DNA from 3 places in the Microbispora bryophytorum genome. Region 1 is predicted to be linked to each of the others. Evidence: predicted binding sites of a transcription regulator. Region 1 holds the regulator's gene; each other region holds the start of a gene.

Evidence for each region. The regulator LexA, encoded in region 1, represses DNA repair genes until DNA is damaged. The targets are predictions, from matches to a motif close to TCGAACANNTGTTCGA.
Region 2: the regulator LexA is predicted to act here: its motif matches at 5,069-5,084, upstream of ACGFIB_RS01895 (SAV_6107 family HEPN domain-containing protein).
Region 3: the regulator LexA is predicted to act here: its motif matches at 6,523-6,538, upstream of ACGFIB_RS18380 (Rv2578c family radical SAM protein).

Annotation. Positions count from the first base shown of each region.
Region 1 covers NZ_JBICTF010000003.1:101,627-112,130, forward strand. Annotated here, with positions in the region: gene ACGFIB_RS09900 (S41 family peptidase) at 1-2,090, shown strand, start outside; gene ACGFIB_RS09905 (cellulase family glycosylhydrolase) at 2,308-3,990, shown strand; gene ACGFIB_RS09910 (MalY/PatB family protein) at 4,000-5,094, opposite strand; gene lexA (transcriptional repressor LexA) at 5,182-5,898, opposite strand; gene nrdR (transcriptional regulator NrdR) at 6,330-6,794, shown strand; gene ACGFIB_RS09925 (vitamin B12-dependent ribonucleotide reductase) at 6,915-9,830, shown strand; gene ACGFIB_RS09930 (NADPH-dependent F420 reductase) at 10,087-10,504, shown strand, end outside.
Region 2 covers NZ_JBICTF010000001.1:411,278-421,781, reverse strand. Annotated here, with positions in the region: gene thiE (thiamine phosphate synthase) at 1-548, shown strand, start outside; gene ACGFIB_RS01920 (polyprenyl synthetase family protein) at 658-1,725, opposite strand; gene metF (methylenetetrahydrofolate reductase [NAD(P)H]) at 1,866-2,795, shown strand; gene ACGFIB_RS01910 (GNAT family N-acetyltransferase) at 2,811-3,386, opposite strand; gene ACGFIB_RS01905 (YbaK/EbsC family protein) at 3,430-3,906, opposite strand; gene ACGFIB_RS01900 (L,D-transpeptidase family protein) at 4,033-4,947, shown strand; gene ACGFIB_RS01895 (SAV_6107 family HEPN domain-containing protein) at 5,352-5,792, shown strand; gene ACGFIB_RS01890 (arginine deiminase) at 5,882-7,126, opposite strand; gene bldD (transcriptional regulator BldD) at 7,337-7,831, opposite strand; gene pyrR (bifunctional pyr operon transcriptional regulator/uracil phosphoribosyltransferase PyrR) at 8,308-8,865, shown strand; gene ACGFIB_RS01875 (aspartate carbamoyltransferase catalytic subunit) at 8,862-9,797, shown strand; gene ACGFIB_RS01870 (dihydroorotase) at 9,794-10,504, shown strand, end outside.
Region 3 covers NZ_JBICTF010000005.1:211,741-222,244, reverse strand. Annotated here, with positions in the region: gene ACGFIB_RS18415 (alpha/beta fold hydrolase) at 1-442, shown strand, start outside; gene ACGFIB_RS18410 (pyridoxal phosphate-dependent decarboxylase family protein) at 446-1,840, opposite strand; gene ACGFIB_RS18405 (NAD-dependent epimerase/dehydratase family protein) at 1,845-2,834, opposite strand; gene ACGFIB_RS18400 (GNAT family N-acetyltransferase) at 2,840-3,376, opposite strand; gene ACGFIB_RS18395 (lysophospholipid acyltransferase family protein) at 3,800-4,462, shown strand; gene ACGFIB_RS18390 (penicillin-binding transpeptidase domain-containing protein) at 4,522-6,144, shown strand; gene ACGFIB_RS18385 (DUF3040 domain-containing protein) at 6,154-6,411, opposite strand; gene ACGFIB_RS18380 (Rv2578c family radical SAM protein) at 6,547-7,599, shown strand; gene ACGFIB_RS18375 (TetR/AcrR family transcriptional regulator) at 7,703-8,314, opposite strand; gene ACGFIB_RS18370 (CatB-related O-acetyltransferase) at 8,472-9,128, shown strand; gene ACGFIB_RS18365 (class I SAM-dependent methyltransferase) at 9,204-9,863, shown strand; gene ACGFIB_RS18360 (glycosyltransferase family 4 protein) at 9,960-10,504, shown strand, end outside.

The sequences.
Region 1 (10,504 bases):
TCGGCCGGGTGCTCGACCTGGCCGCCGCGCCGGACGGCGGACACGCCGCGGTCGCCACCCACGACGGGCGGCTGCTGGTGGTGGACCTCGACTCCGGGAACGTCCGCGAGGTGGACCGCACCACCCACGGCGACGTGCGGCACCTCACGTTCTCGCCGGACTCGGCCTGGCTCGCGTGGGCGCACGCCTACCAGCCCTGGCGCTGCCATCTGAAGCTCGCCCGGGTGGACGGCAGCACCGCGATCGAGGTCACCCCGCCGCGCTTCAACGACTACAGCCCGTCCTTCACGACGGACGGCAAGTACCTGGCCTTCCTGTCCGATCGCACGTTCAACCCGGTCTACGACAGTCACGTCTTCGACCTGTCGTTTCCCGCCAGTTGCCGGCCGTACCTGGTGCCGCTCAAGGCCACGACACCCTCGCCGTTCGATCCCTCACTGGCGGGCCGCGGCTTCGGCGGGGAGGACGACACCGGCCCCGACGCCAAGAACGACGCCAAGAACGACGCCAAGAGCGACGGAAAGAGCGACGGCAGGACCGGCCCGCCGCGTCCGACCGAGGTGGACGCCGACGGGCTGGCGGCGCGGATCGTGCCCGTGCCGGTGCCGGCCGGCATCTACTCCAACCTGCGTGCCGCCAAGGGCGGCCTGTTGTGGCTGCGCCATCCGCTCACCGGCGAGCTCGGCGACGGCACCGAGCCCGGCGAGCCGATCCTCGAACGCTACGACCTGGTCAAGCGCAAGGCCGGCGAGCTGGGCAGGGACTTCGGGGCCTTCGAGGTCAGCGGCGACGGCACGCGCCTGGTGGCCACAGGTGGCAACGGCCTGCAGACCCGCGCCACCGGAGACGACGACGAGGTCGTCACCATCGACCTGGACCGCGTGGCCGTGACCGTCGACCCGGTCGCCGAGTGGCGGCAGGCCTACAACGAGGCCGGGCGGCTCATGCGCGACCACTTCTGGCGGGCGGACATGAACGGCGTGGACTGGCCGGCCACGCTCGACCGCTACGCCCTCCTCGTGGAGCGGATCGGCGCCTACTCCGAGCTGATCGACCTGCTCTGGGAGGTCCAGGGCGAGCTGGCCACCTCCCACGCGTACGCGCGGCCGAGCGGAGGCGGCCACGATCCCCGGCGCCGTCAGGGCCTGCTCGGCGCCGACCTCGCCCGGGACGGGAACGGGGTGTGGCGGATCGGCCGCATCCTGCCGGGGGAGTCCTCCGACCATGAGGCCCGCTCGCCGCTGCTCGCGCCCGGCGTCGCCGTCCGGGAGGGCGATGCGATCGTCGCCGTGAGCGGGCGCCCGGTCGATCCGGTCCGTGGGCCGCTGGCACTGCTGTCCGGCACGGCGGGGCGGCCCGTGGAGCTGACCGTCCAGCCCGGTTCGGGCGGCGAGACCCGCCGGGTCGTCGTCACGCCCGTCGCGGACGAGACGCGGCTGCGGTACCACGACTGGGTGGTGGGACGGCGGGAGTTCGTGCGGGAGGCGTCGGGCGGGCGGCTCGGCTACCTGCACGTGCCGGACATGATGTCCACCGGGTGGGCGCAGTTCCACCGGGACCTGCGTGCCGAGATGGGCTTCGACGGGCTCGTCGTGGACATCCGCGACAACGGCGGCGGGCATGTCTCCGAGCTGGTGCTGGAGAAGCTCCAGCGGCGGGTGACCGGGTGGTCGCTGGCCCGGGGGTACGAGCCGGCGCGATACCCGGACGACGCGCCTCGCGGGCCGATCGTGGCGGTCACCGACGAGTTCGCCGGATCGGACGGGGACATCGTCAGTGCCGGAATCAAGAACCGCGGCATCGGACCGCTCGTGGGCACGCGGACCTGGGGCGGCGTGATCGGCATCGACTCCCGTTACTCGCTCGCGGACGGGACCGTCGTCACGCAGCCGCGGTACTCGTTCTGGCTCGAAGGCGAGGGGTGGGGCGTCGAGAACCACGGCGTCGACCCGGACGTCGAGGTCGTCGTGACGCCGCAGGACCTGGTCGCCGGGCGGGATCCGCAGTTGGCCCGGGCGGTGGAGCTGGCACTGGCGGCGCTGCGGGACAGGCATCCGGCCACCCCGCCGGAGTTGCCGCCGCTGGAGTGATCCCGGCGTCGAAACTCGTCGGCATCGTGCCGTGACGGGACGTTGACGATCGGCTGGCCTTCCGGACAAAATTACGCGCGAGCCACAAACTAGTCATATCGATGCAGGCGTGCGGTCAGGGCATGCCGCGACCACCACCGCTCCGGCGGTGGTCTGGGGTGCGCGCCTGACCGCATGGCTCGCCGTCGGCGTGCGTGCCCCACGTGGGAGGCACGTCTTGTACAGACGAATTCTCGGCGGGCTGGCAACGGCCGCCGCGATGGCGGCGACGGTTCTCGTCGTCACGGGGTCGCCGGCGAACGCCGCCGGCACGGGCACCGGCTACCTGCACACCAGCGGCAACAAGATCGTCGACAGCACCGGCGCCACGGTCCGGCTGACCGGCATCAACTGGTTCGGCATGGAGACCGACAACAAGACCTTCCACGGGCTGTGGGCGAACAACCCGTGGAAGAGCCAGCTCGACCTCATGGCGAACCTGGGCTACAACACCATCCGGGTGCCGTTCTCCGACGACGCGCTGAAGCCGGGCGCGCAGGCGACGAGCGTCAACACCTACTCCAACCCCGACCTGATCGGCCTGTCCCCGCTGCAGATCCTCGACAAGGTCGTGGACTACGCGGGCCAGAAGGGCATGCGGATCATCCTCGACCGGCACCGGCCGACCAGCGCGGGCCAGACGGCGCTGTGGTACACCTCGGGCGTCCCCGAGTCCACCTGGATCAACGACTGGAAGTCGCTGGCCCAGCACTACGCCGGCAACACCACCGTCATCGGGGCCGACCTGCACAACGAGCCGCACGCGGACGGCACCAACCCGAACGCGACCGGCTCCTGCTGGGGCTGTGGCGACGAGTCGCGCGACTGGCGCCTGGCGGCCGAGCGCGCGGGCAACGCCATCCTGTCCGTGCAGTCCAACTGGCTGATCTTCGTGGAGGGCGTGAGCTGCCCCAGCGGCGGCCTGTCCAACGTCTGGGACAACGACACCAGCAACGACGAGGACTGCGGCTGGTGGGGCGGCAACCTCACCAAGGCCGGGCAGTACCCGGTCCGGCTGAACGTGGCCAACCGGCTCGTCTACTCGCCCCACGAGTACGCCACCTCGGTCTTCCACCAGACCTGGTTCGACGACCCGTCGTACCCGGCCAACATGCCGGCCATCTGGGACAAGTACTGGGGCTACCTGTACAAGCAGAACATCGCGCCGATCATGGTGGGCGAGTTCGGCACCACGCTCGCCAGCAACATCGACAAGGTCTGGCTTCAGGAGCTCATGAAGTACATGGGCAGCGGGGTGAACGGCATGTCGTTCACCTACTGGTCGTGGAACCCCAACTCGGGGGACACGGGCGGCATCCTGAAGGACGACTGGGCGACGGTCGACCAGGCCAAGCAGAGCATCATCTCGCCCTACCTGATCCCGCCGACCGGTGGCGTCAACCCGTCGCCGCCGGTGTCGCCGTCGGCCTCGCCCTCGCCGAGGGTCTCCCCGTCGGTTTCACCGTCTCCCTCTCCGTCGGCCTCGCCCTCGCCGAGGGTGTCGCCGTCGCCCTCTCCCTCCGCGTCGCCGTCGGCGTCTCCTTCGTCGCCGGGCGGGAAGACCTGCACCGCCACCTACAAGGTCGCCAACCAGTACCCCGGCGGCTTCCAGGGTGAGGTCACGGTCAACGCGGGTTCCTCGGCCATCTCGGGCTGGACCGTGAAGTGGGCCTTCCCGAACGGCCAGAGCATCAGCCAGCTCTGGAACGGCACGCTCAGCGCGAGCGGGTCGAACGTCACGGTGACGAACATGTCCTACAACGGCACGCTGGCCGCCGGGGCCTCGACCATGTTCGGCTTCAACGGCAGCTGGTCCGGCAGCAACGGCGTTCCGTCCACGGTGACCTGCACGGCGAGCTGAGCGGGCGCGTCACGTCAGTGCGGCGGCGATCCTGGACAGGATCTCCTCCAGGATCGCCGCCGAGGTCGCGAAGTTGAGGCGGGCGAAGGTGTCGCCGCCTCCGTAGTTCGGGCCCGGGTTGAGCTTGACCCGGGCCTCCCGTTCGAGGAAGTGCGCCGCGCCGGGCACGCCGAAGTCGAGCCACGCGAGATAGGTGGCCTCGGGCATGCGGTACCCCACCGACGGGAGCCGCTCGGCGATGCGCCTGCGGTTGCGGTCCAGGATCGCCAGCACCTCCTCCAGCCACGCGTCGCCGTGCCGCCACGCCGCGACTGTGGCCTCCACGCCGAGAACGCTGGGCGCCCCGTAGATGTGGGCGGGCTGGCGGCCGAGCGCGTCCCTGGCGTCCTTCGCGCCGATGTGGGCGACCGAGCAGTGCAGTCCGCCCATGTTGAAGGCCTTGCTGGCGGAGGTCAGCGTGACCGTGCGCTCGGGCAGGATCGTGGCGAACGGGATGTGCCGGGCAGGGGCGTACGTCAGGTCGGCGTGGATCTCGTCGGAGATCACCAGCGTGCCGTGCCGGTCGGCGTACGCCGCGACCGCATCGAGCTCCTCACGGGTGAACGAGCGGCCCGACGGGTTCTGCGGGTTGACCAGCAGGAGCACCCGGACGGGCGCACCGGGCACCTCGAACCTGCCGTCGGCCGTCAGCGGCATGGGCACCAGGCGGCGGTTCATCGCGGTGATCGTGGTGAGGAAGGGGTCGTAGGCCGGAACGTGCAGCGCCACCGCGTCGCCGGGGTCGGTCATGACGTGCAGCAGCACCTGGAGGGCCTGGTTGAGGTCGGTGTAGGACCGCACGTGCGCCGGATCGGCTCGCCAGCCGTACCGCGCCTCCATGCGCTCGGCGAACGCCTCCGCCAGGGGCCCGGCGGTGGGCTCCTCCAGCCAGGCGGGATAGCCGAGGTCCGTGGCGGCACGTCTCGCGATCGCTTCCGTGACCGCCTCGGGCACGGGGAAGTCCATGTCGGCGACCCAGGCGGGGATGACGCCGGATGCGGCGTGGGCCCATTTGATTCCGTCACGCCGGCGGGCCGCGTCCAGGGACAGTGAGTCAAGTTTCACCCGACTCACCCTAATTGCCGATAATTGACCGCCTGAAAGGCGGCCGCCGCGCCCCGCGGTGCGTTGTACCGCGGGGCGCCGGCGCGGCTACAGCTTGCGCAGGACGGCCGTGACCTTGCCGAGCACGGTGGCCTCGTCGCCCGGGATCGGCTCGTAGTTGGGGTTGTGCGGCACCAGCCACACGTGCCCGTCCTTGCGCTTGAACGTCTTCACGGTGGCCTCGCCGTCGATCATCGCGGCCACGATGTCGCCGTTGTCGGCGACCGGCTGCTGCCGCACCACGACCCAGTCGCCGTCGGCGATGGCGGCCTCGATCATCGAGTCGCCGGAGACCTGGAGCAGGAACAGCGTGCCCTCGCCCACGAGCTGCTTGGGCAGCGCGAACACGTCCTCGATGCTCTGCTCGGCGAGGATGGGCCCACCGGCCGCGATGCGGCCGACCAGCGGCACGTAGGCCGCGGTGGGCCGGTTGAACCCGGCCTCCTCCTCGGAGGTGGCGTCCGGGTCCACCCACAGCACCGGCTCGCCCGGCAGCCGGACCTCCAGGGCCCGGGGCCGATGGGGATCACGCCGGAGGTAGCCCTTACGCTGGAGCGCCGTGAGCTGGTGCGACACGCTGGAGGTGCTGGTCAGCTGGACCGCTTCCCCGATCTCCCGCATGGACGGCGGATAGCCGCGCTGCTGGACCGAGTCGCGGATCACCTCAAGGATCTTCCGCTGCCTGGGGGTGAGGCCAAGCGAGTCGCGCCTGCGAACCGCGAGGTCGCTGACGCCATCCGCTTGCTCACTTCGGTCACTCACGATGCCACCTCTCGATCCGTGTTCCTCATGTCGCACAGAGCGACCGTACCGCGATTCAAGATCGCCGTCAAACAATTGTTCGATATCCAGCGAAATCACCGATCTCGCCGTCCACCTCATCGTACGGGAGTTCGATCGATCCCGTGTTCGATTTACCCGATCTTCTCTGGCCGCAGTACGCCCAGGTCAGGGGCCGTGCGGAAATGGGCTGGGGAAAGGCGGGTAAAGGGCGTATTCCGCGCCGGTGGGGCAGGTGGTGCGGCCGTGACTGGAGGCGCGACACGCGCGCCGAACAGGAACTTCCATGGCCAACGCCGGTTCGACTTGCGTTCAAGGTCGGGCGCTCCTACGGTTGGACCACAACATCTAGTAGTCACACCGGTGTAAGTTCACCACACCTTGTGTTCAGGATGGGCGTTCAGGGAGGCGATGACGTGCACTGTCCGTTCTGTCGCCACCCGGACACCCGGGTCGTGGACAGCCGCGCGGCCGAGGACGGGGCGGCGATCCGTCGCCGGCGCACCTGTCCCGAGTGCGGGCGCAGGTTCACCACGCAGGAGACCGTACTGCTGATGGTGAGCAAGCGCAGCGGGGTCACCGAGCCGTTCTCCCGGGAGAAGGTCATCGCCGGCGTGCGGCGGGCCTGCCAGGGACGCCCGGTCGGCGAGGACTCCCTCGCCCAGCTCGGGCAGCGCGTCGAGGAGAGCATCCGGGGCACCGGCGCGGCCGAGATCGCCTCCCACGAGGTGGGCCTGGCCATCCTGGGCCCGCTCCGTGACCTCGACGAGGTGGCCTACCTGCGCTTCGCGTCGGTCTACCGCAGCTTCGAGACGCTTGCGGACTTCGAGGCGGAGATCGAGCGGCTCCGCGTGGCCCACGGCACGGCGGGCGAGGAGTAGGCGCCTTCCGGGGGACCGGGACGAGGCGGGCGGCGGCGCGCGACGGCGCGGCGCGACGATGTGGTTATAACGAGCGTGGTCCGGAGAAGGGGCTCCATCGGGCCCTGGGAGGGGGAAGTCATGACGGAGACCGTGAGCGGCACCGTATCGGGTGCGGGGGGTCGGCCGGGCAAGCGCCCGCGCAAGGGCCTGAAGATGAAGCGCATCTTCACCACCCCGGGTGTTCACCCGTACGACGAGGTCCGCTGGGAGCGGCGCGACGTCGTGATGACGAACTGGCGGGACGGCTCGGTCAACTTCGAGCAGCACGGCGTGGAGTTCCCGGACTCCTGGTCGGTCAACGCGGCCAACATCGTCACCACCAAGTACTTCCGCGGGGCGGTGGGCACCCCCCAGCGCGAGTCGAGCCTCAAGCAGCTCGTCGACCGGGTCGTGGGCGTCTACACCAGGACCGGCGTCGAGAACGGCTACTTCGCCTCCGACGAGGACGCGGAGATCTTCGACCACGAGCTCAAGCACGCGCTGATCCACCAGATCTTCAGCTTCAACTCCCCGGTGTGGTTCAACGTCGGCACCCTCTCCCCCCAGCAGGTGAGCGCGTGCTTCATCCTGGCCGTGGACGACACGATGGAGTCGATCCTCGACTGGTACAAGGAAGAGGGCGTGATCTTCAAGGGCGGTTCGGGCTCGGGGGTCAACCTCTCCCGCATCCGATCGTCCAAGGAGCTGCTGTCCAGTGGGGGCACGGCCAGCGGCCCGGTCTCCTTCATGCGCGGCGCCGACGCCTCCGCCGGCACCATCAAGTCGGGCGGCGCCACCCGCAGGGCGGCCAAGATGGTCGTGCTCGACGTGGACCACCCCGACATCGAGGAGTTCATCGAGACCAAGGCGCGCGAGGAGGACAAGGTCCGCGCGCTGCGCGACGCCGGGTTCGACATGGACCTCGGCGGCAAGGACATCGTGTCCGTCCAGTACCAGAACGCCAACAACTCGGTGCGGGTCTCCGACGAGTTCATGCGCGCCGTCGAGGCCGGCGGGAGCTTCGGCCTGCGGGCCCGGCTCACCGGAGAGGTCATCGAAGAGGTCGAGGCGCGGTCGCTGTTCCGCAAGATGGCCCAGGCCGCCTGGGAGTGCGCCGACCCCGGCCTGCAGTACGACGACACGATCAACGACTGGCACACCTGCCCGGAGACCGGGCGCATCACGGCCAGCAACCCCTGCTCGGAGTACGTCCACCTGGACAACTCCTCGTGCAACCTCGCGTCGATCAACCTGCTGAAGTTCCTGCGTGACGACGACTCCTTCGACGTCGGCGCCTTCGTGAAGATCACCGAGCTGATCATCACCGCGATGGACATCTCGATCACCTTCGCCGACTTCCCGACGGAGAAGATCGCCGAGACCACCCGGGCGTACCGCCAGCTCGGCATCGGCTACGCGAACCTGGGCGCGCTGCTGATGGCGACCGGCCACGCGTACGACTCCGACGGCGGCCGGGCCATCGCGGCCGGGATCACCTCGCTGATGACCGCCGTGTCCTACCGCCGCTCGGCCGAGATCGCCGGGATCGTCGGCCCGTACGACGGCTACCAGCGCAACGCCGAGCCGCACAAGCGGGTCATGCGCAAGCACGCCGCGGCCAACGACGACCTGCGCACGCTCGACGCCATGGACAAGGACCTGCACGCCGAGGCCACCCGGCAGTGGCAGGAGTGCCTCAAGCTCGGCGAGCGGAACGGCTACCGCAACGCCCAGGCGTCGCTGCTGGCCCCGACCGGCACCATCGGCCTGATGATGGACTGCGACACCACCGGCATCGAGCCCGACCTGGCGCTGGTGAAGTTCAAGAAGCTCGTCGGCGGCGGCTCGATGCAGATCGTCAACCAGACGATCCCGCGGGCGCTGCGCCGGCTCGGCTACCTTGAGGAGCAGGTCGAGGCCATCGTCGAGTACATCGCCGAGCACGGTCACGTCGTGGACGCCCCCGGCCTGCGGCCGGAGCACTACGAGGTGTTCGACTGCGCGATGGGCGAGCGGGCCATCGCCTCGATGGGCCACGTCCGGATGATGGCGGCCGTCCAGCCGTTCCTGTCCGGCGCCATCTCCAAGACCGTGAACCTGCCGGAGTCGGCCACGGTGGACGACATCGAGCAGGTCTACCTGGAGGGCTGGAAGCTCGGCCTCAAGGCCCTGGCCGTCTACCGCGACAACTGCAAGGTCGGTCAGCCGCTGTCGATCGCGAAGAAGGCCTCCGGGGAGGCCCCTGCCGAGGCGTCCGCCGAGAAGGAGCCGATCGTCCAGGTCGTGGAGGTCGCGCGGCCGACCAGGCGGCGGATGCCGAACCAGCGGCCGAGCACCACCACCCGCTTCACCGTGGGCGGCGCGAAGGGCTACATGACCGCCTCGTCCTATCCTGACGACGGCCTGGGCGAGGTCTTCCTCAAGATGTCCAAGCAGGGCAGCACGCTCGCGGGCGTGATGGACGCCTTCTCCGTGGCGATCTCGATCGGTCTCCAGTACGGCGTGCCGCTGGACACGTACGTGCAGAAGTTCGTCAACATGCGCTTCGAGCCGGCGGGCATGACCGACGACCCCGACGTCCGGATGGCGCAGTCGGTGATGGACTACATCTTCCGGCGGCTCGCGCTCGACCACCTGCCGTACGAGGACCGGGCGGCCCTGGGCATCTTCTCCGCCTCCGAGCGGGCCGCGCAGCAGCGCGGCGAGGACCCGGCCGCGCTCCAGGATCTGGACACCGCCGCCCTGGCGCAGTCGGCGCCAATCGAGAACGGGAAGGCCGTGCCCGTCGAGAAGGCGCAGCCGGCGCCGGTCGAGGCCAAGCCCGCCGAGGGGCCGTCCGCCGGGCAGGTCGTGCCGGTGGCGGTGCCTGAGCCGCGCCGGGTCGGCGCCTCGCTGGAGAGCCACCAGGGCCGTACGGCGGACGCGCCGCTGTGCATGACCTGCGGCACGAAGATGCGACCGGCCGGCAGCTGCTACGTCTGCGAGGGCTGCGGCAGCACCAGCGGCTGCAGCTGAGCCCGGAAAGACCGGGCAGGGCTCCAGTGATCTGCCCATGACGGATGCCTCCCACCCGGGTGCGGGTGGGAGGCATCCGTCATGGACCGTGGCGGTCACGCGGTCCGGGTGGCCGGTGATGCGAGCGCGGGCCGGTGGGGGAGTTCACCCCGGACCGGCCTGACCAGCGACGGGACCTTCTCGAACGGGCCGTCGTCGTCCTTCACGACACGCCGGCCGGGGGAATGACACCGGCGGCGGCCGTGTTGCCCCAGCCATGGTTATTGGACTCATCGGCAGTGGGAAGATCGGCGGCACCCTCGCGAAGCTGGCGGTCGACGCCGGGCACTCGGTGGTGCTGAGCAACTCCCGCGGGCCGCACACGCTTTCCGAACTCGTCGCCGAGTTGGGCCCGAACGCACGCGCGGCCACCGCGGCCGAGGCCGCGGCGGCGGGGGACATCGTGGTCGTGACGATTCCCTTCGGCAGATACCGGGAGGTGCCGGTAGAGCCGCTGGACGGCAAGATCGTCATTGACACGAACAACTACTACTTCGAGCGGGACGGTCACTTCCCCGAGATCGACGCGGGGGAGACCACGGACAGCGAGGTGCTCGCCGCGCATCTGCCGGGGTCGCGGGTCGTGAAGGCGTTCAACTCCATCAACTTCGCTCACCTCGCCGAGCAGGGTCTGC
Region 2 (10,504 bases), on a different contig from region 1:
CCGCCGGGGTGGACATCGTCCAGCTCAGGGAGAAGGGCCTGGAGGCGCGCGAGGAGCTGGACCTGCTGGAGGTCTTCCGCGCGGCCTGCGACAGGCACGGTGCGCTGCTCGCGGTCAACGACCGGGCGGATGTGGCCTACGCCGCCCGGCCCGACATCCTGCACCTCGGCCAGGACGATCTCCCGGTCCCGGTGGCCCGGGAGATCCTCGGTCCCGACGTCCTGATCGGCAGGTCCACGCACTCGGCGGCCGAGGCGTCGGCCGCGGCCGTGCAGCCGGGGGTGGACTACTTCTGCTGCGGCCCGATCTGGCCCACGCCCACCAAGCCCGGCCGTCCGGCGCCCGGCCCCGCGCTGCTGGAGCACGCCGCGCGCCTGGGCGCCGACCGGCCGTGGTTCGGCATCGGCGGCATCGGCCCGGACAACCTCGACGAGGTGATGGCGCACGGCGTGCGCCGCGCCGTGGTCGTCCGGGCCGTCACCGAGGCCGACGACCCCGGCGCCGCCGCCGCAGCGCTCAAGGCCCGGCTGTCGGCCGTCCCGCTCTGATCGGAACGGCCTCCTCCGGGCCCGTACGGCCGGCGCCCGCGACGCGGCCCGGTGGCGTCGACGCGGAGCCGTCCACTCATGTCGCGGCCGGTCCGGCCGGCGCCTCGCGTCAGGTGCGGCGGGACGTGGCGGCCACGGCCAGGGCGGCCAACGCCGTGCGGGCCTCCTCCTCGATCGGCGCCTGGTCGAGGGCGTGCAGCGCGTCGTCGAGGTAGCGCTTGATCATGCCTTCGCATGCGGCCAGCGCGCCGGTCTCCTCGATCACCGTCCGGAGCTGCCCGACCCCCTCGGCGTCCAGCGCGGGGTCGCCGAGCAGGGAGCGTACGACCGCGGTCTGGGCGGGGGTGGCCGAGGCGAGCGCACGCGCGATCAGCACGGTCCGCTTGCCCTCGCGTAGGTCGTCCCCGGCGGGCTTGCCGGTCTCCGCCGGGTCGCCGAACACGCCGAGGATGTCGTCGCGGAGCTGGAAGGCGATGCCCACCTGCTGGCCGTACTGCACGCAGAGCCGGTCGATCCAGGCGTGCGAAGCCTGGGCGGCGAGGACGAGCCCGAGCCTGAGCGGCTGCTCGACCGAGTATTTGCCGCTCTTGTACAGCGCCACCCGCAGCGCACTGTCGAACGTGCTCTCGCCCTGCGCCTGTTCGAGCAGGTCGAGGTACTGCCCGCACATCAGCTCGGTGAGCATGTAATCGTGCAGCGGCTGGGCGGCGGCGATCGCCTCGGGCGCCAGGCCGCTGGTGCGCCACATCTCCCCGGACCACACCAGGAGCAGGTTGCCCAGCAGCACGGCCGTGCCCTCGCCGAACTGCTGTCCGGAGCCGTGCCAGCCCGCCTCGGCGTGCATCCGCTCGAACCGGCGGTGTGCCGACGGCATGCCCCGGCGCACGTCGCTCGCGTCCATGACGTCGTCGTGGATGAGCGCGCTGGCCTGGAGGAGTTCCAGCGAGGCGGCGGCGAAGTGCAGTCCCGGGTCGTCGCCTCCGCCGGCGGCCCGCCAGCCCCAGTGGCAGAAGGCGGGGCGCAGCCTTTTGCCGCCCGCTATGAAGTCCTCCGCGGCGGACAGCAGGGCGGCCAGATGAGGGTCACTGAAGTGTGGTCGCTGCCGGTCGAGGAAGTCCCGGAGCGCGCGGTCCACCTCCGTACGGATGGAATCGAGCGAGGCGGCGGAAGCGGTCATACTGAGAGACTAACCGGGGTTGATCCGGTCACCCAGCAGCAGATCCCATCCAAGTGGGCCAACTCGCCCTCATGGGACAAATGTCCACATAGCAAGACCGCGAGGGCGGCGAAAACCGCTATCGCTGTACCCTTGCCGGTATGGCTCTCGGTCTGCCCTCGCGGCTTCCTGATCGCGTCCCGACGGTCCGCGAACTGCTGGCCGCGGGCGAGCGCTCGTTCTCGTTCGAGTTCCTCCCACCGAAGACCGACGAGGGGGAGCGCCAGCTGTGGCGGGCGATCCGCGAGCTGGAAGCGCTGCGGCCGACGTTCGTCTCCGTGACCTACGGCGCCGGCGGCTCGACCCGGGACCGTACGGTGGACATCGTCGAGCGGCTGGCGCACGAGACGACGCTCACCCCCGTCGCCCACTTCACCGCGGTCGACCACTCGATCCGCGAGCTGCGCCACCTCGTCGGCAGGTTCGCCGACGCGGGCGTGCGCAACATCCTCGCCGTACGCGGCGATCCGCGCGGCGGCAACCCGCTGGACGAGTGGGTGAAGCACCCGGAGGGCGTCCTTTACGCCGAGGAGCTGGTGCGGCTGATCCGCCAGGCGGGGGACTTCTGCGTGGGAGTGGCCGCCTTCCCCTACAAGCACCCCAGGTCGGCGACCATCGAGTCGGACACCGAGTACTTCGTGCAGAAGTGCCGGGCCGGCGCGGACTACGCGATCACCCAGATGTTCTTCGAGGCGGACGACTACCTGCGGCTGCGTGACCGCGTGGCCGCCCGCGGGTGCGACACCCCGATCATCCCCGGCATCATGCCCGTGACGCAGATGAGCACGATCGCCCGGTCGGAGCAGCTGTCCGGTGCGCCGTTCCCGCCGGAGTTGGCCGAGCGGTTCGCGGCCGTCGCCGACGACCCGGCCGCGGTCCGTCGCCTCGGGATCGAGCACGCCATCGAGATGTGCCGGAAGCTTCTCGACGAGGGCGCTCCCGGCATCCACTTCATCACCTTCAACCGGTCGAGCGCGACCCGCGAGGTGTTCCAGGCGCTGCACGGCGTGCCCGCCGCCGTGGCCGGCTGAGCCGGCCGGTCCCGATCAGCCTTCGAGGGCCGCGCCCTCGGGCAGCGGCAGTGGCAGCCGCACCCCGGCGATGACGTACTCCTCGTAACCGCCCGGGAAGACGAACCGGGTCATCAGGTCGGCGAACCCGACGTCCCGGTAGAGGTGCCGGGCCACGGTGGGGGCGTCGTGCGTCGACAGCACGGCCGTGCGCTCCGGGCGGCCCTCGCACAGCGTGTGGATCAGTCGCCGGCCGATTCCCCGGCCCTGATACTCGGGGCGCACGTGGATCTCGGCGATCTCCAGGGCGTCGCCGAACCAGGCGTTCGCCACCACCGGCCCGGCCCGGTCCTGCAGCGCCCCGCGTACGACCTCGTGCCACCACTGCCCCTGGCCGCCGTGGAAGCCGTACGCGAAGCCGGCGACACCGGAGGCCTGCGTGTCCTCGGCGAGCACGCAGTCGAAGTCGGGATAGGTGGCGTGGTTGCGCATGATCGCCATGCGGCCCGCGAGCTGGTCCGACGGCGGACGCATGGCGACCGCGTAGATCTCCAGCACGGTGTCCAGTGCCGCCCTGAACTCGTCGGGCCCCACCCGTCGCAGTTGGATCACTCGTCGCACACTAGCAAAACGACGCCGGGCTGGTCCGGCAGCGTCACTCCACCTCGGTGGCCGTGCCCCCGGTGATGCGCAGCAGTTCGTCGTAGGACGTGGGGAAGACGGTGTGGGGGTGCCCCGCGGCGGCCCACACCACGTCGTGCTTGCTCAGCCAGCTGTCCACCAGCGTGCGCACGGGCGCGGGGTGCCCGACCGGGGCGACACCGCCGATGGGCTGCCCGGTGTGCTCGCGGACGAACTCCGGAGTGGCCCGCCGCACCTTCGCGGCGCCGACGAGCCGCGCGATCAGATCGGTGTTCACCCGGTGGGCGCCGCTGGTCAGCACCAGCAACGGCGCGCCGTCCGCGTCGAAGATCAAGCTGTTGGCGATCGCGCCGACCTCGCAGCCCAGCTGGGCCGCGGCCGTGGCGGCCGTCGGGGCGGCCTCGTCGAGCACGACGACCTCGCCCGTCACCGCGTGGGCCCGCAGGGCCTCCTGAACGCGGACGACGTTCGGATGCAACTTTTCTGCCACCCGGTCACTCTAAACGGATTGCCAGGACATACGCGGCCGATTATGGCCACTTACGATCACGCGGCTCACAATCGGACCGTAAGGTGAGTCCTTTGATCGAGAAGCGGGCTTATGAGGGGGTTGGTCATGATGAGGGGTAGACGGCGACTGCTCGGCGTGGCGGGGGCGGCGACGTTCGCGACCGCCTTCGCGGTTGCCGGCGTGAGCGGCCCGGCGCAGGCGCGCGCCGCCGCGCCGACGGGGACCATCACCACGGGGACCGTGCTCCCGGCGTCCGCGGCGCTCGCCACGTCCTCGGTGCTCGCCACGTCCGCGGCGCTCCCGTCGCTTCCGGTGTCCGCGTCGCTCCCGGCGCGAAGCGCCGTCCCCGCCCGCGCCACGGGGTATCCGCCGTTCACCGCCCCGGGCAAGACGCTCAAGCTCGGCGCCAAGGGCTCGGTCGTGAAGGCGCTGCAGGCCCGGCTGAAGGAGCTCGGGTACGTGCCCGGCAGCGTCGACGGCCGGTACGGCGGGGCCACGCTGACGGCTCTCTGGGCGTTCCAGAAGGTGCAGGGGATCACGCCGACCAGCACGGTCGCCGCCCGCACCTGGAGGGCGCTGGAGAACCCCCGCGCGCCCAAGGTCCTGGTGCCCAGGGGCAAGGCGAGCCGCGTCGAGGTGAACCTGACCAAGCAGGTGATGGTTCTGTACCGGGGCGGCGTGCCGGTGTTGATCAGCCACATCTCCAGCGGCAGCGGCATCCCCTACACCGAGTACGCCACCTGGAACGGCAAGCGGCAGCGGTTCTCCGGCAGCGCCCGCACGCCGACCGGCGACTACAAGACCACCTGGCGGGTCAAGGGCTGGCACCGGTCCTACCTCGGGCAGCTCTACAACCCCATCTTCTTCAACGGCGGCATCGCGCTCCACGGCGCGCTGTCGGTGCCGCTCTACCCGGCGTCGCACGGCTGCGTGCGGCTGCCGATGAACGTGGCGGAGCTTCTGCCGGGCATGCTCGGCAAGGGCGTTCCCGTGCACGTCAGGGGCGCCTTCAGGCGCTGACGCCGGCTCCGGAGGGGCCCCGCGCGAGATGGTCGCGCGGGGCCCCTCCGCCGTTCGCGGCCGGCGTTTCGAACGCGATCCTCGAACACGTATTCGTTGACAGCCTTGACAGGCGACGGGGTCGAATCTATGTTCGATGGGGTGGGCGTGGGACTCGCGGCTCGCGCCCACCCCGTTGGACTCGTGCCTTCGTCGTCGGCGGAGACGGATGCGGCACGGCCTGCGGCGTGGGCCGGACGGGGAGAGGGGAAGCTCCTCGTCCGGCCGCCCACGGGAGCCTGAGAATGCGTCGGGCGATCTCGAGCGGTTCACGGGATCTCCCGGCCGGCGAAATTGTCGGTGCGATCTGCGACTGTGAAGTCACCGGCGACTTCGCCGGAGTGCCACGACTCAAGGAGGCGGGCATGACCGAGCAGAACGACGACGATCACAAGAGCGGGCCCCGGCTCTCGCAGGCGGTTCTGGCACACCTCGCGGACGCCAGGGCATGCCTCGCGGACGCCACCGTCGGGCCCACTCCCGCGGACCGCTACGTGTCGGCCCACCTGGCGGCCCTCCGTGCGGCCGCCGGGATCCTCGCGGCCCGTCCGCGGCCGATGGACGGCCGCAGGCGGCGGCTGCGCAGCGCCTGGGAGCTGCTGCCGGAGGCCGAGCCCAAGCTCGCGGACTGGGCGGCCTACTTCGCGGTGAGCGCGGCCAAGCGCGCGGCGGCCGAGGCCGGCATGGTCCGGTCCGTCACGCCGAACGACGCAGAGGAGATCATAGCGGAGGCGGACAGGTTCGTCGGCGAGGTCGAGTCGATCCTCGGCCTGCCCGGCCGTCCCACTCTGCCCATGGCCGGCTGACCTCCGTCCCCGCCCCTGACCCCGTGCGCCCGTTCAGCATGGCCGTAAACGGTGATCGGCCGGGGACGGTGATCAGATGGCGACGGTGATCAGACGGGGTCGCGCTCCAGCGGGCAGCTCATGCACCGCGGCCCGCCGCGTCCGCGGCCGAGCTCGCTCCCCCGGATCGTGATGACCTCGATGCCGTGCCTGCGCAGGTGGTTGTTGGTCGTGGTGTTGCGCTCGTAGGCCACGACCACGCCGGGTTCCAGCGCCAGCACGTTGCAGCCGTCGTCCCACTGCTCGCGCTCGGCCGCGTGCACGTCCTGCGTCGGCGTGAGGACCTTGATGTCGTCGAGGCCGAGGGCCCGCGCGATCGCCTTGTGCATGTCCTCCGGCGGGTGGTCGGTGACCTTCAGCTCCTTGTCGGTGTCGCCCGGCTCCACCGTGTACGACGGGAGCATGCCGAGCCCGGCGTACTTGGTGAACACGCCCACGTCGACGTTGGTCATCACGGTGTCGAGGTGCATGAACGCGCGGGTCTTGGGCAGGTCGAGCGCCACGATGCGGGCCGCCGACCCCGTCCGGAACAGGTTGGTCGCCAGCATCTCCACGGCCTGCGGCTGGGTGCGCTCGCTCACCCCGACGAGCACGACGCCGTTGCCGAGCACCAGGACGTCGCCGCCCTCGATGGTGGCCGGGGCCATGCGCACGCCCTCGTACCAGACGTTGAACCCGCCGGCGTCGGGGTTGTCGTAGCCCGCGGCGAACAGCGGGTGCCACCGGTAGACCGTCTCGTAGTTGACGGTCTCCCGCCTGCGCGCCTTCTTCCGCATCGGGTTGATCGACACTCCGTCGTACACCCAGCAGGAGGTGTCGCGGGCGAACAGGTGGTTGGGCAGCGGCGGGAGGACGAAGTCGTCCATGCCGAGGGTGTGGAACGCGATGGAGCCGGGGTCGCAGCCCAGCTCCATGATCTCGCGTTTGGTGATCCCGCCGGTCAGCAGGGGCGCGAGCGCGTCCGCGTCGAGGGCGTCGAACGTGTTGCGGATCGCGTCGGCGGCCAGGGGGCCGAACCAGTGCTCGTCGACGCTGCCGTCGAGGATGTGCTTGCGCGCGTCGGGGATCTCGATGACCTCCCGCAGGAGATCGCCGAGGTGGTGCACCGTGACGCCGCGCCCGGCGAGCACCTCGCACCACTCTCGGTGCTCCTCCAGCGCGCGGTGCACCCACAGCACGTCGTCGAACAGCAGGCCGTCCTTGTTGCCCGGGGTGAGCCGCTTGAGCGCGAGTTCGGGTATGTCGACCAGGACCTGGCGAAGCCTGCCCACCTCGGAGCCCACGTGAAACGTCATGTCCTGCCTATCCCCGCGTGGCGGCAATCACTCGTCACCGGCGGCTCTCCGTTGCCGGAGCGTCGCCGGTGACGAGGCGGTGCCTGACACCGCCCGGCGCGAGCGCGGGCCACGCGCCGCAGGGCCTGGTCCGTCAGGCGCGACAGACACGAGGGGAGCCGGGCAGGACGGACGTCGGCGCGGGGAGCCGCGCGCGAACCGGGCGGAAGGTCAGAAGGACTCGACGGCGCGGCGGGCCTCGGCGTCGAGCACGCCCCAGTGGATGAACTCCTCGGTCAGCTCGACCGGCGACTTGTCATAGATGACCGCGAGCGAGCGCAGGTCCTCCTGCCGGATGGACAGCACCTTGCCGTTGTAGTCACCCCGCTGGCTCTGAATGGTGGCGGCGTAACGGGCAAGCGGGCCGGCCTTGTCCTTCGGCAGCTGTGACAGCCGCTCCAGGTCGATGACCAGCTTGGGAGCGGGCGCAAGCGGGCTCGGAGCGGCTCCGCCCGGAAGAAGCTCCGACACCGGCACTCCGTAGAAATCCGCGAGCTCGGCGAGCTTCTGCACGGTCACCGCGCGGTCGCCGCGCTCGTAGGAGCCCACGACGACGGCCTTCCACCGTCCGCGGGACTTCTCCTCCACACCGTGCAGGGACAGCCCCTGCTGGGTCCGGATTGCGCGCAGGCGCGCGCCCAGCGACTTGGCGTAGTCAGACGGCATCGTGTGGCCCCCGGCTTTCTATGGCTCTTCTCACTTGATTGTGCGTCCTTGTCCCAAGCGTTCCGAACACCGGGGCTGGTGCCCGCGACCGGCACCTTCGGTGACCGCTGCGTCGGGTTTTACCCAGGAAGGTCGCGTGTTGTGGTTACGGACAGTGACGGTAAAGCCGACACTCCCAAAGGTCAAGCTGATTGGAAAAAAGAGCGTCAAACAGTGCTCTCACCGAAATCACCGACACCGGCGTGATGTGGCTTCCGATCCCCGGCCCGCCCTCCGAACGTCCCGGAACGTCACCGGAAGATTCCCGAAGGTCCCCGAAGACCCCCGGCACGTCCTCGTCACGCCGAGGGCGAACGGCTCCTCCGCGGGCATCACCCCTGGCGGGAGGGGGGTTCGCAGACGGTCCTGATACTCTAAGCACAACCGACACCCTTTTAAGACCCGTCCAGTGAGGCGGGAAAGGCGGTGACTTTTTCATGTCTGATGCCCGAAATCAGGCCCGTGCCGTTCTGGAGGGGCCCGACATCCATCGGGCGCTCACCCGGATCGCGCACGAGATCCTCGAACGCACCAGGGGCGCGGAGAGCGTCGTCCTGCTCGGCATCCCCACCCGCGGCGCCACCCTCGCGCACCGCATCGCCGGGCGCATCGCCCAGTTCGAAGGGATCAAGGTCCCCGTCGGGGCCATCGACGTCACGATGTACCGCGACGATCTGCGCCTGCGGCCCGCGCGCCCGCTCGGCCGCACCGAACTGCCCCCGGACGGCGTGGACGGCAGGACCGTCGTCCTCGTGGACGACGTCCTCTACTCCGGCCGCACCGTGCGCGCCGCGCTCGACGCGCTGAACGACGTGGGCAGGCCCAGGGCCGTCCAGCTCGCCACGCTCGTCGACCGCGGCCACCGGGAGCTGCCGATCCGCGCCGACTACGTCGGCAAGAACCTGCCGACCTCCAAGAGCGAGAAGGTCAAGGTCTTCCTGGAGGAGACGGACGGGCGCGACGCGGTCGTGCTCATCAAGGAGGACGACCGATGAAGCGTCACCTGATCTCGACCGGCGACCTCACCCGCGACGACGCGCTCCTCATCCTCGACACGGCCGAGGAGCTGGCGCGGGTCTCGCAGCGGTCCATCAAGAAGCTGCCGACGCTGCGCGGCCGCACTGTGGTGAACCTCTTCTTCGAGGACTCCACCCGGACCCGCATCTCCTTCGAGGCCGCGGCCAAGCGCCTGTCGGCCGACGTGATCAACTTCTCGGCCAAGGGGTCGAGCGTGTCCAAGGGCGAGTCGCTGAAGGACACCGCGCTCACCCTGGAGGCCATGGGCGCCGACGCCGTGGTGATCCGGCACAGCGCCTCGGGCGCGCCGCACCGCCTGGCCACCTGGGTGCGCGGCAGCGTGGTCAACGCCGGGGACGGCACCCACGAGCACCCCACCCAGGCGCTGCTCGACGCCTTCAGCATCCGCCGCCGGCTGGGCCGGCTGGAGGGCCTGAAGATCGCCGTCGTGGGCGACGTGCTGCACAGCCGGGTCGCCCGGTCCAACGTGCTGCTGCTGCACACGCTCGGCGCGGAGGTGACGCTGGTCGCGCCGCCGACCCTGCTGCCGGTGACGGTCGAGACCTGGCCCTGCCAGATCTCGTACGACCTCGACGCCGTGCTGCCCAAGTCGGACGTCGTGATGATGCTGCGGGTCCAGCTCGAACGGATGAACGCGGCCTACTTCCCCTCGGCGCGGGAGTACAGCCGCCGCTACGGCCTCGACCGCGACCGCTTCGCCCGCCTGCACGACGACGCCATCGTCATGCACCCCGGCCCGATGAACCGCGGCATGGAGATCTCCGCGGAGGTCGCCGACTCGCCGCGCTCGACGATCGTCGAGCAGGTCGCCAACGGTGTGACGGTCCGGATGGCCGTCCTCTACCTGCTGCTCGGCGGTTCCGAGCCCGCGATCGGAGGCGCCGAATGAGCACCTACGACCTTCACGAGGGGACTGTGACCACCATCCTCATCAGGGGAGCCCGGATCCTGGGCGGCGCCCCGAGCGACATCCTGCTGCGCGACGGCGTGGTGGCGGACATCGGCGACCTCGCCGGCGTCAGGGCCGACCAGACGGTCGACGCCGACGGGCTGATCGCCCTGCCCGGCCTGGTGGACCTGCACACCCACCTGCGCGAGCCCGGCCGGGAGGACGCCGAGACCGTGGAGACCGGCACCCAGGCCGCGGCGCGGGGCGGGTACACCGCCGTCCACGCCATGGCCAACACCTCCCCGGTGGCCGACACCGCCGGCGTGGTCGAGCAGGTCTGGCGGCTCGGCCAGGAATACGGCCACTGCGACGTGCAGCCCGTGGGCGCCGTGACCTCCGGCCTCGGGGGCAGCCAGCTGGCCGAGCTCGGCGCGATGGCCGACTCCGCGGCCCGCGTGCGGGTCTTCTCCGACGACGGCAAGTGCGTGTCCGACGCCGTGCTGATGCGCCGGGCTCTGGAGTACGTCAAGGCGTTCGACGGCGTCGTGGCCCAGCACGCCCAGGAGCCCCGGCTGACCGAGGGCGCCCAGCTCAACGAGGGCGAGGTGTCGGCCAGGCTCGGCCTGATCGGCTGGCCGGCGGTCGCCGAGGAGGCGATCATCGCGCGCGACTGCCTGCTCGCCGCGCACGTCGGCTCCCGGCTGCAC
Region 3 (10,504 bases), on a different contig from region 1:
CGACCCGGCGCGGCTGCCGGAGCTGACCGACGAGCAGCGCCGCGCCGCCCGCGAGGCGTACGCCCGCCTGTACGCCGAGTGGCCCGCGCCGGTTCGCGAGGCGCTGATCGACCACCACCTGGCGTCGTGGCGGACGAGCCTGCGGGAGACGGAGAACTTCGAGACCGAGGTCTACGACGAGCTGCGCGACGGCGGACCGCTGCCCGACGTCCCGCTGATCGTGCTGACCGCCGGCGGCGTGAACCCCTACTGGGCGAAGTTCATGCCGGAGGAGGTGATGCGTGCGGCACACGACGGGGTGCGCGCCCTGCACGCGGCGATCGCCCGCTCGGTGCCCCGAGGGCGGCAGCGCGTGATCGACGGCGCCTCCCACCAGCACCTGCACGTCGAGCGGGCCGAGGAGGTGCTGCGGGCGATCCGCGACCTGACCGCCGCCGCCTGAGCGTCACGCGGCGGCGCGGATCTCCTCCAGCAGGACCGCGAGGTCGGCCTCGGCCGTGTCCGGGTGGAGCACGCAGGCGCGCAGAGCCGCCGCGCCGCGCAGCCGGGTGCCGGTGAGGAAGGCGCGTCCGCGCCGCTGCACGGCGGCGGGGATCACCTCGTTCAGCGTCTCCACGGCGGCGGCGTCGAGACCCGCGGGCCGGTATCGGAACGCGACGACCGACGTGACGACCGGGGCGAGCAGGTCGAAGTCGGCGGACTCCTCGATCATCGTGCCCAGGACGCGGGCCAGCCGGGTGGTGTGGCGCACCAGTCCGGCGACGCCGTCGTGGCCCAGGTGCGCGATCGTGGCCCACACGCGCAGCGCGCGGAACGGCCGGGTCTGCTCCGGCCCGTACTCGGAGAACCACCCCAGCTCCCCGGCGTCGTCGTCCCGCAGGTAGGGCGGGACGAGGCTGAACGCCGCGCGCGGACCCGACGGGTCGCGGAACAGGACGCATCCGCAGCCGACCGGGACGCCGAGCCACTTGTGCGGGTCCAGAGCGAGGGAGTCCGCCAGCTCCAGCCCGGCGTACGCGGGCCGGCACTCGTCCGCGAGCACGCCGAGCGCACCGTAGGCGCCGTCGACGTGGAACCACAGCCCGTGCTCGCGCGCGACCTCGGCGACGTCCTGCAGAGGATCGACGGCCCCGGTGTTGACCGTCCCCGCGCTTGCCGCCACGAAGAACGGGCGCACGCCCGCCTCACGGTCCGCCGCGACGAGGCGGCGCAGCGCGGCGGTGTCCATGCGGAACGCGTCGTCGACGGGGACGGTGCGGATGTGCTCGCTGCCCAGGCCGAGCAGTTCGACCGCCTTGCGCAGGCAGCTGTGGCCCTCCTCCGACAGGTAGACGGCCAGCGGAGGGCGCCCGTACAGGCCCGTCTCCCGTACGTCCGGGACGGCGCGCTGCCGGGCCGCCGCGAGCGCGACGACGGTGGCCATGGACGCTCCGCTGGTCAGCAGCCCGGCGCCCGGCCGGTGGGGGAAGCCTGCCAGCTCGGCCAGCCACCGCACGGCGGTGCGCTCCAGCAGGACGCCCGCGTGCTCGCCCCCTGCGCAGCTCGGGTTCATCGCCGCGGCCATCGGGGCGACCACGACGCCGGCCGCCGAGGGCGGGGAGTTGACCCAGCCGAAGAACCGGGGGTGCCCGTTGCCCATCGGGTAGGGCAGCACGTGCCGGTCGGCGTCGCCGAGCAGTTCCGCGAGCGGGCGCCCCGCGGCGGGCAGCGGCTGCCGGGTCAGCCAGTCGAGGTCCGGGCCGGCCACCGGCCGCCACACCGGGCCGCGGGGAACCGCGGCCAGGTGGTCGGCCGCCGTGTCCGCGGCCCGTCGCGCCGCCTCGCGCAGGTCGTCCGTCATCGCGTCACGACGCCGGTCGCCGCCAGGCATCGATCACGGCCTGTTCCTCGGCGGGGTCCACTCCGGGCGGGAAGTCGGGGATGTCGCCGGGCCCGCTCAGCCACGCCCACGTGTCGGCGACGGTCTCCGCCACCGGGCGGCACCGCAGCCCGGTGGCCAGGGCCCGGCCGACGTCGGTCCGGATGAGCCCGGCCTGCGCGGGACCTGGCGGGATCCATCCCGGCAGCGCCGCCCACCGGTCGATCCCGGAGGCCTCGATCGCCTCGGGCTCGACCCAGACCGGCTCCGCGAGCCCGCCGGTGACCTCGGCCGCGGCCTCCAGCAGGTCGCGGGTCGTGCAGTGCCCCTCCGGGTTGACCAGGTTGACCGGGCCCGGCACGCCGCCCTCGGCCGCGTCGAGAAGCCAGGCGGCGAGGTCCCGCACGTCCACGTAGCGGAACGGCTGGTCGGCCGGGCCGGGGGCGAGCATCTCCCCGCCCCGCGCGGCCCGCAGCAGCCAGTGCGGCAGCCGTCCCTGGTCCTCGTACGGCCCGAGGATCAGCCCGGCCCTGGCCAGCACGGCGCGGTCGCCGAAGGCCTCCTCCACGGCGATCTCGCCACCCCGCTTGTTCGGGGCGTAGCCGGTGTCCTCGGCGTCCGCGGACGCCTCGACCGTGGGCCAGTCCTCGTTCAGGCCGGCCGGCGTCGGGGGCGCGTACACCGCCCTGCTGGAGACATACGCATACCGGCCCGCGCACCCGGCCAGCGCGCGGGCGCTGTCGCGCACGACCCGGGGCGCGCCCGCCCAGGTGTCCACCACGGCGTCCCACCGGGTCTCGGCGAGCGGGGCCAGGCCGGCCGGGCGCAGCCGGTCGCCGATCACCGCCTCGGCCCCGGGGTGGGCCCAGCCGACCAGCCCGCGGGTGAACGTGGTGACGTGCCAGCCGCGCTCCACGGCCGCCGTGACCACCCACCGGCCGACGAACGTCGTGCCGCCCAGCACCAGCAACCGCATGCCGCTCACTTCCGCCTCCGGATCCGATACAGAACGTGGCGGCGCAGCGGGTGACCCTCGGAGAGCACCGGGTGGTCGAAGTCCTCGGCGGGATCGTGGGTCATCCCCAGCCGCCGCATGACCGCCTGCGAGCGGACGTTCGGCACCGCCGTGAACGAGACGACCTCGGTCAGACCGACCCGGCCGAACCCGTCCTCCAGCGACGCCCGCGCCGCCTCCGTGGCATATCCCCGCCCCCAGGCGGACCGGGCGAGCCGCCAGCCGATCTCCACACACGGGGTGAAGTGGGCGGTGAACCTCGGAACCGACAGCCCGGTGAAGCCGATGAACTCCCCGTCCGCCTCGACCGCCCACAAGCCGAACCCGCGCTCGCCGAACGCGACCTCGACGCGCTCGGCCAGAGCGTCGCTCTCCTCCCGGGAGAGCGTGGCCGGGAAGTGCTCCATGACGACCGGATCGGCGTTCAGGACGGCGAAAGGCTCCTTGTCCTCCTCGCGCCAGCGCCGCAGCACGAGCCGCTCAGTTCTGATCAGATGCGCCACCCGGCGACGATAGTGCACGCGGGCTTTGGCCGCTGATGACGGACACCGATACGGGGGGCGGGAGAAAGCAGAGGCGAAAGTCGGCTAGAGTCATCCATGGCCGATGTGGTTTGTGTCCCCCGGGCCGCAATCACCGCCTTCACGGAATACCGTTCGGCTGGAGCCGTGTTGTGCATCTCGCCGAGGAGGCGACCGCCACATCGGCCCTCGACGTGGGCGCCCCGCGAGACTCGTTCTCGCGGGGCGCCGTGTCTTTTCCCCAGGCTCGGCCCCACACCGCCAGGGGGTTCCGACCTCGCCTGGGCGCAAAGAAGTGTTGGTGAAGCCGTACAAAACATCAGGCGGTGTGTTGCAGGGGGCCTACACCTGAACAGGGGTCCGGGCGGCCTAGGGTATGTCCGTCGGACCGGAGAAGGAGAGGCCGTGCTCTACCCCGCCCTGAAGCTCGTCAGCGTTCCCGTCATGCACGCGCTGTGGCGGCCGCGGATGGAGGGACGCGAGAACGTCCCCACGCACGGGCCCGCGATCATCGCCTCCAACCACCTGTCCGTGCTCGACTCGTTCTTCATGCCGGCCCTGGTGCCGCGCATGGTGCGGTTCGTGGCCAAGAAGGAGTACTTCACCGGCAACCCCGTCGCCGCGGCCTGGATGCGCGCGATGGGAGCGATGGAGATCGACCGGGAGAACGTCTCCGCCGCCCAGGACATGCTGGACGCCGCGGTGGAGGTCCTGAAGGCGGGCGAGTTGTTCGGCATCTATCCCGAGGGCACCCGCTCCCCCGACGGCCGGCTGTACCGGGGGAAGGTCGGCGTGGCCTGGCTCACACTCACCACCGGCGCCCCGGTCGTGCCCGTCGCCATGCTCGGCACCCAGAAGGTGCTGCCGCCCGGCACCTCGGTGCCGCGCCTGCACAGCATCGGCGTGCGGTTCGGCGAGCCGATGACCTTCACCGGCGACGCGGGCAGCGCCAGGGACCGGCGGAGGGTGGCCGACGAGGTCATGGTCGCGATCCAGCGCCTGTCCGGCCAGGAGTACGTTCCCCGGTACGCCGCCAGCGTCAAGGGCGCCGGCGAAGCCGGAGTGTAAATGCCAGTCGGCCCCGCTAGGCTCTGAACCCGACCACAGGGCCGTCATTGGGGGTGCGCGTGCCGCGAGGACGTACCGTCGCGATCTCGGCCGCCGTGGCCGTCGTGCTGGCCGGGACGGCCGCCGGCGGCGCCTACTACGTGCTGCACACGCGCGGCACGCCGCAGGAGACGGCGGCGCGGTTCACCGCGGCCTGGTCGAGAGGCGACCTCGCGGCGATGAAGGCCGAGCTCGCCTCACCCGCCGCCGGCTTCGACGCGGCGTACGCCGAGCTCACCAAGAACCTCGCGGTGACGAAGGTCGCCGTCCGCGACGTACGGGCCGGCGCGGAGAAGGACGACCGGGCGACCGCCTCCTACACCGCCACCGCCACGGTGAAGAACGTCGGCGACTGGACCTACAAGGGCTCGCTCGCGCTCGTGGTCAAGGACCACTACTGGAAGGTCGACTGGTCGCCGTCCGCGGTTCATCCCGCGCTCGACGGGACCAACCACCTGGCGTTGAGGACGTCGTGGCCGCAGCGGGCGGCCGTCACCGACGCCAACGGCGAGCGCATCGACGGCGGCGACGTGGGCGGCTCGGTGCAGCAGCTCGTCGGCTTCCTGGACAAGGCGACGGACAAGGACGTCGAGAAGCTGGGCACCGCCTACAAGAAGGGCGACGCCGTGGGCCGCGGCGGCCTGCAGGAGACGTTCCAGAAGCAGCTCGCCGGCACCCCCACCACGGAGATCCAGGTGGTCGGCGAGAGCCGCAAGACCCTGCACACCGTCAAGGGCTCCCCCGGCAAGGACCTCCGTACCAGCCTCGACCTGAAGGTGCAGAAGGCCGCCGCCGACGCGGTGCGCGACCTGGACAAGCCCACCTCGCTCGTCGCCGTCAAACCCTCGACGGGCGAGATCCTCGCCGTCGTGAACAACAAGGGCGGCTTCAACCGCGCGCTGGACGGCAAGTACGCCCCGGGATCCACGTTCAAAACGATCACGGCCGCCGGACTGCTGGCCGAGGGGCTGACCCCGGCGAGCCGGGTGACCTGCCCAGAGGAGGCGGTCGTCGGCGGGCTGAAGATCCGCAACTCCGACCACGAGGCGTTCGGGTCGCTGTCGTTCCTCGACTCCTACGCCCACTCGTGCAACACGACGTTCGCCCCGCTCGCCGCCCAGAAGCTGGGCGCGCGCAAGCTGTACGACCTGGCGACGGACCTGGGTTTCAACCAGCCGCTGCGCATCGGCGTCCCGGCGACCCCCGGCAGCATGCCGAAGGCCACCAGCGACGCCGAACTGGCCGCGGAGTCGTTCGGGCAGGCCAGGATCACCGCGAGCCCGCTGGTGATCGCGAACGTGGCCGCGGCGGTGGCCGACGGCTCCTGGCGGCCACCCACGCTGGTGCCCTCGCTGGAGCAGAAGGCCGGCCCCAAGAAGCTGCCGGGTGAGGTCGTCGCGAGCCTGCGGTCGATGATGCGGGCCGTCGTCACCAAGGGCACCGCCCACGCCGCAGGACTGCCCGCGGGCACGGCGGGCAAGACCGGGACCGCCGAGTTCGGCACCGGGCCGAAACTCGACTCGCACGCCTGGTTCATGGGTTTCCGCGGCGACCTGGCCTTCGCCGTCGTCGTGGAGGCCGGCGGCATGGGCGGCGGGGTGGCCGCCCCGGTCGCCGCGCACTTCCTCAAGTCCCTGTCCTGAGGCCGGTCGCTACACCGGAAGAGCGGCGGCGTCGTGCCGCAGGGCCATAACGAGCAGGGTCGCGATCAACGTGGCGATGAGCAGCCAGCTGACCGCGATGATCACGGTGGAGCGGCCCGGCAGGCGGCGGCCCGCCCCCTTTCCCTGCCGCCCGCGCTCCGCACGGTGGTTGAACGACTCGAGCCTGGCCGCGAGCTTCGGATCCTCGTCGGTGAGGTGCCGCTCGATCATCGCCAGCATCCGCTCTTCGTCCTGCGACCAGGCCATCGCGCAACTCTCCCAGAACGCAAGGTATGTGCCGACGTTCTCCCCAACGATGAAGATCGTTAGCCGTTTCCAGGGCCGCGATTTACGACGCGTTGCATGTTGCGATCTCCATCGAACCTCTGTTCTAATCGGAGGGTGCGGTGGGACGGGCTGCGGCTCGAAACGGGGGAAGGCGGGCAGGGAGAGACGACTCCCCTGTTCGCCCGATCGGCCGTGGCCCGCACCTTCGACACCCCGGAGTTCCGGGGCGTCACCTTCTACGAGATCCACGCACGGTCGATCATCAACCGGGTCCCGTCGGCCAGCCGGGTTCCGTTCGAGTGGACGATCAACCCCTACCGCGGCTGCACCCACGCGTGCACGTACTGCTTCGCCCGCAGGACGCACGAATACCTCGACCTGGACTCCGGGCGGGACTTCGACTCGAAGATCGTCGTGAAGGTCAACGCCCCCGACCTCGTACGCAGGGAACTGGCGGCGCCCCAGTGGGGCGGGCACCCCGTCGCGATGGGGACCAACGTCGACTGCTACCAGCGGGCCGAGGGCCGCTATCGGCTGATGCCGGGCATCCTCACGGCCCTGCGGGACGCCCGCAACCCGTTCTCGATCCTCACCAAGGGCTCACTGATCCTGCGCGATCTCGCGCTGCTCGCCGAGGCGGCGGAGGTGACCGACGTCAGCACGGCCGTCTCGATCGGGTTCACCGACGAGTCGCTGTGGCGGACCGTCGAGCCGGGCACCCCCTCGCCACGCAAACGGCTGGAGGTGTGCGCCACCCTGAACGAGCACGGCATCCCGTGCGGCGTGCTCATGGCGCCGATCCTCCCGTATCTCGGCGACTCCCCGCGGGCGCTGGAGACCACGGTGCGCCGTATCGCCGAGACCGGCGCGACGCACGTCACACCTATCGTGCTGCACCTGCGGCCGGGCGCGCGTGAGTGGTTCATGGCCTGGCTGTCGCGCGAGCACCCCCGGCTCGTCCCCCGCTATCTGGAGCTGTACGGCCGGGGCGCCTACGCCCCCAAGGCGTACCAGGAACGGATCGGCCAGGCCGTGCGCGCGCTCGCCCGCGAGCACGGCATCGGCCGGTCGGCCCCGCGCGGCACTCGTGCCGGGCAACGGCCCGGTGAGCGGCCGGCTCCCCCGCCCGCACCGGCCGCGGCGCCCGAACAGCTCACGCTCCTTTAGGCGGCCGTCGGCGGTAAGCGGCCGTCGGGGATGGGCGGCCGTAGGGAAAAGCGGTAGGTGCGGCCGCTCCTGCTCGGCCCCGGCCCGGGCCGGGCCGGGGCGGTCAGGTAGCACCGGCCGGTGGCGGCACGGCGAAGGCGCCGGCGGATGCGGCGAGAGCGGCGGTTCTGGCCGCCTGGCCGGGCAGGTCCGGGCCGGGCGGCGTGCGGAGAAGCACCAACTGGTGATACACGGGCGCGGTGGCGGCGATGAGCAGTCGCCGGGCGTCCGTGCCCAGCGGGAGTTCGGCGCGCTCGACGGCCCGGCGGACGATGACCTCGCACCGGGCGTACCGGTCCTCCCAGAGCCGCCGTTGGGCGTGGTCGGCCTGCTCGGAGCGGAACGAGGCGGCGATCAGGGCCGCCACGATCGGCGGCTGTGCGGTGAGCGCGTCATGGATCTCGCGGTTCAGTGCCGCCAGGTCGCCCTCCAGGGAACCGGTGTCCGGGGGTTGCCAGGCGTCGTCGCCCGCCGCGTCCAGGACGTCGGCGAGCAGGCCGCCGACGTCTCCCCAGCGCCGGTACACCGTCGCGCGGTGCACACCCGAGCGGGCGGCGACGGAGTCCATGGTGAGCCCGTCATAACCGTGCTCCCCAAGCTCGGCGAGCACCGCGTCGAGCACCTGCCTGCGGATTCGGGCGGTACGGCCGCCGGGGCGGCGCCGAGGCGGCGGCACGGGCCTGGCGCCCTCCGGTGGTGGTGCTGAAGGAGTCATCGCTGGTGGTCCGGTTGCTCCTGGGAACGGCGTCGTGGCAGCATCTTAACGCACCAACTGTCGCAGTAGTGGCGCCATCGACTCTCGTTCGAAGCGTTGGCCAGGAAGGAAACGACGCATGATGCCGGCCGTGCCCCCCGACCCGACCGTGCTGCATCCGATGCCCGGGCAACCGCGGGTGGTGCTGCTGAAGCCGCTGATCGCCTCGCCGCTGATAGAGGTCGGCGAGTTCTCGTACTATGACGACCCGGACGATCCGACCGCGTTCGAGACTCGCAACGTGCTGTACCACTACGGGCCGGAGAAGCTGGTCATCGGGAAGTTCTGTGCCCTGGGCGAAGGCGTGCGGTTCATCATGAACGGCGCCAACCATCGCATGGACGGGCCTTCGACGTTCCCGTTCCCGATCATGGGCGGGTCCTGGGCGGAGCACTTCGACCTCATCACGGGCCTGCCCGGACGGGGCGACACGGTGGTGGGCAACGACGTCTGGCTCGGATACCGGTCGATGGTGATGCCGGGCGTACGCATCGGCCACGGAGCGATCATCGCGTCCGGCTCGGTCGTCGTGGACGACGTCCCCGACTACGGCATCGCCGGCGGCAACCCCGCCAGGCTCATCCGCCGCCGCTACGGCGACGCGGACATCGAGCGCCTTCTCGCGCTGGCCTGGTGGGACTGGCCGCTCCAGCACATCACCGACCACATCCGCACGATCATGTCCGGAAGCATCGACGCCCTGGAGAACGCGGCGCCGGCGCTCCCTCACGGATGATCCGGTGCTTCTGCCGGCGACATCGAGAACTCCGGCCGCTCCGGACGGTTGTCCGTGCGGATACGATCGGCGGCCGTGGAGCACGACGCCGAGGACTTCGTCCGCGCGCACACCAGGCTCGCGGCCGTGCCGTACGTGCCGGAGATACGGCTGCGCCTGGTCATGCCCGGCGCCGTGCCGGACGCGGGCGGGGACGACCGGGTGTACGAGCTGTGGGAGCGCGCCGGACGGCTGCCCTTCTGGGCCTGCCCCTGGGCGGGCGGGCAGGCGCTGGCCCGCCACGTGCTCGACCACCCCGAGATTGTGCGGGGCCGCACCGTCCTCGACCTCGCCAGCGGCTCGGGGCTGGTCGCGGTCGCCGCGGCGCTGGCCGGAGCCGCCCTGGTGGTCGCCAACGACGTCGACCCGTACGCGCTGGCGGCCGTCGCCGTGAACGCCCGCGCCAACGGCGTCGCGGTGCGGATCGCCGGTGGCGACCTGCTCGACGGGACGCCGTCCCCGCAGGTCGTGCTGGCCGGGGACGTCTACTACGAGGAACCGCTGGCCCGGCGGGTCACCCCGTTCCTGTCCCGGGCCGGCGGCGATGTCCTTATCGGCGTGCCCGACCGCGCCTGCTCCTATCTCCCTGAAGGCGTGTTCGAGCAGGTCGCAGTGCATCGCGTGCCCGCCTATCTGGAGGACGTCCCCAGCAAACGGACGACCATATATGAGCTTTCCAAGCACGCTGTGACCTAGGTCACAACAACGAAGCAACTGCCGGTTACGTCACAGGGAAGGGGATCTTCATCTGACACGGAACGGGGCGTGGCTGTGCCTTCTCTTCACCGCAGGGTGGCAAGGAAAGCGGCCAGGGTGGTCGTACGGGCGCTGGAGGCCCGCGACCGGCAGCGTGCCCGGTCGGCGCCGCCGCCCGACGGTCACGAGATCCGCATCCTGCTGCTGCACGCCAACGGCATGGGCGGCACGATCCGCACGGTCTTCAACCTCGCCGGACAACTGGCGCGCACTCATGATGTCGAGATCGTCAGCGTCGTACGGGAACGCGAGGAGCCCTTCTTCCAGGTTCCTCCCGGAGTGCGTGTTCGCTACCTCGACGACCGGCTGCCCCGGCGCAAGGGCCTGCTGTCGCGGTTCCCGAGCAGGCTGGTGCCGAAGGGCGAGGCCGCCTACCACTGGTTCACCCTGCGCACCGACCTCAAACTCGTCCGCTACATTCGCTCCCGCCGTGGGGGCGCCCTCATCGGGACCCGGCCCGGCCTGAACCTGATCGCCGCCCGCTTCGCACCACCGGAGATCATCACGGTCGCCCAGGAGCACGGGAACCTGTCCTCCCACCAGCCGGCGGTGCGCAGGCAGATCATCCGCAGGTACGGCAG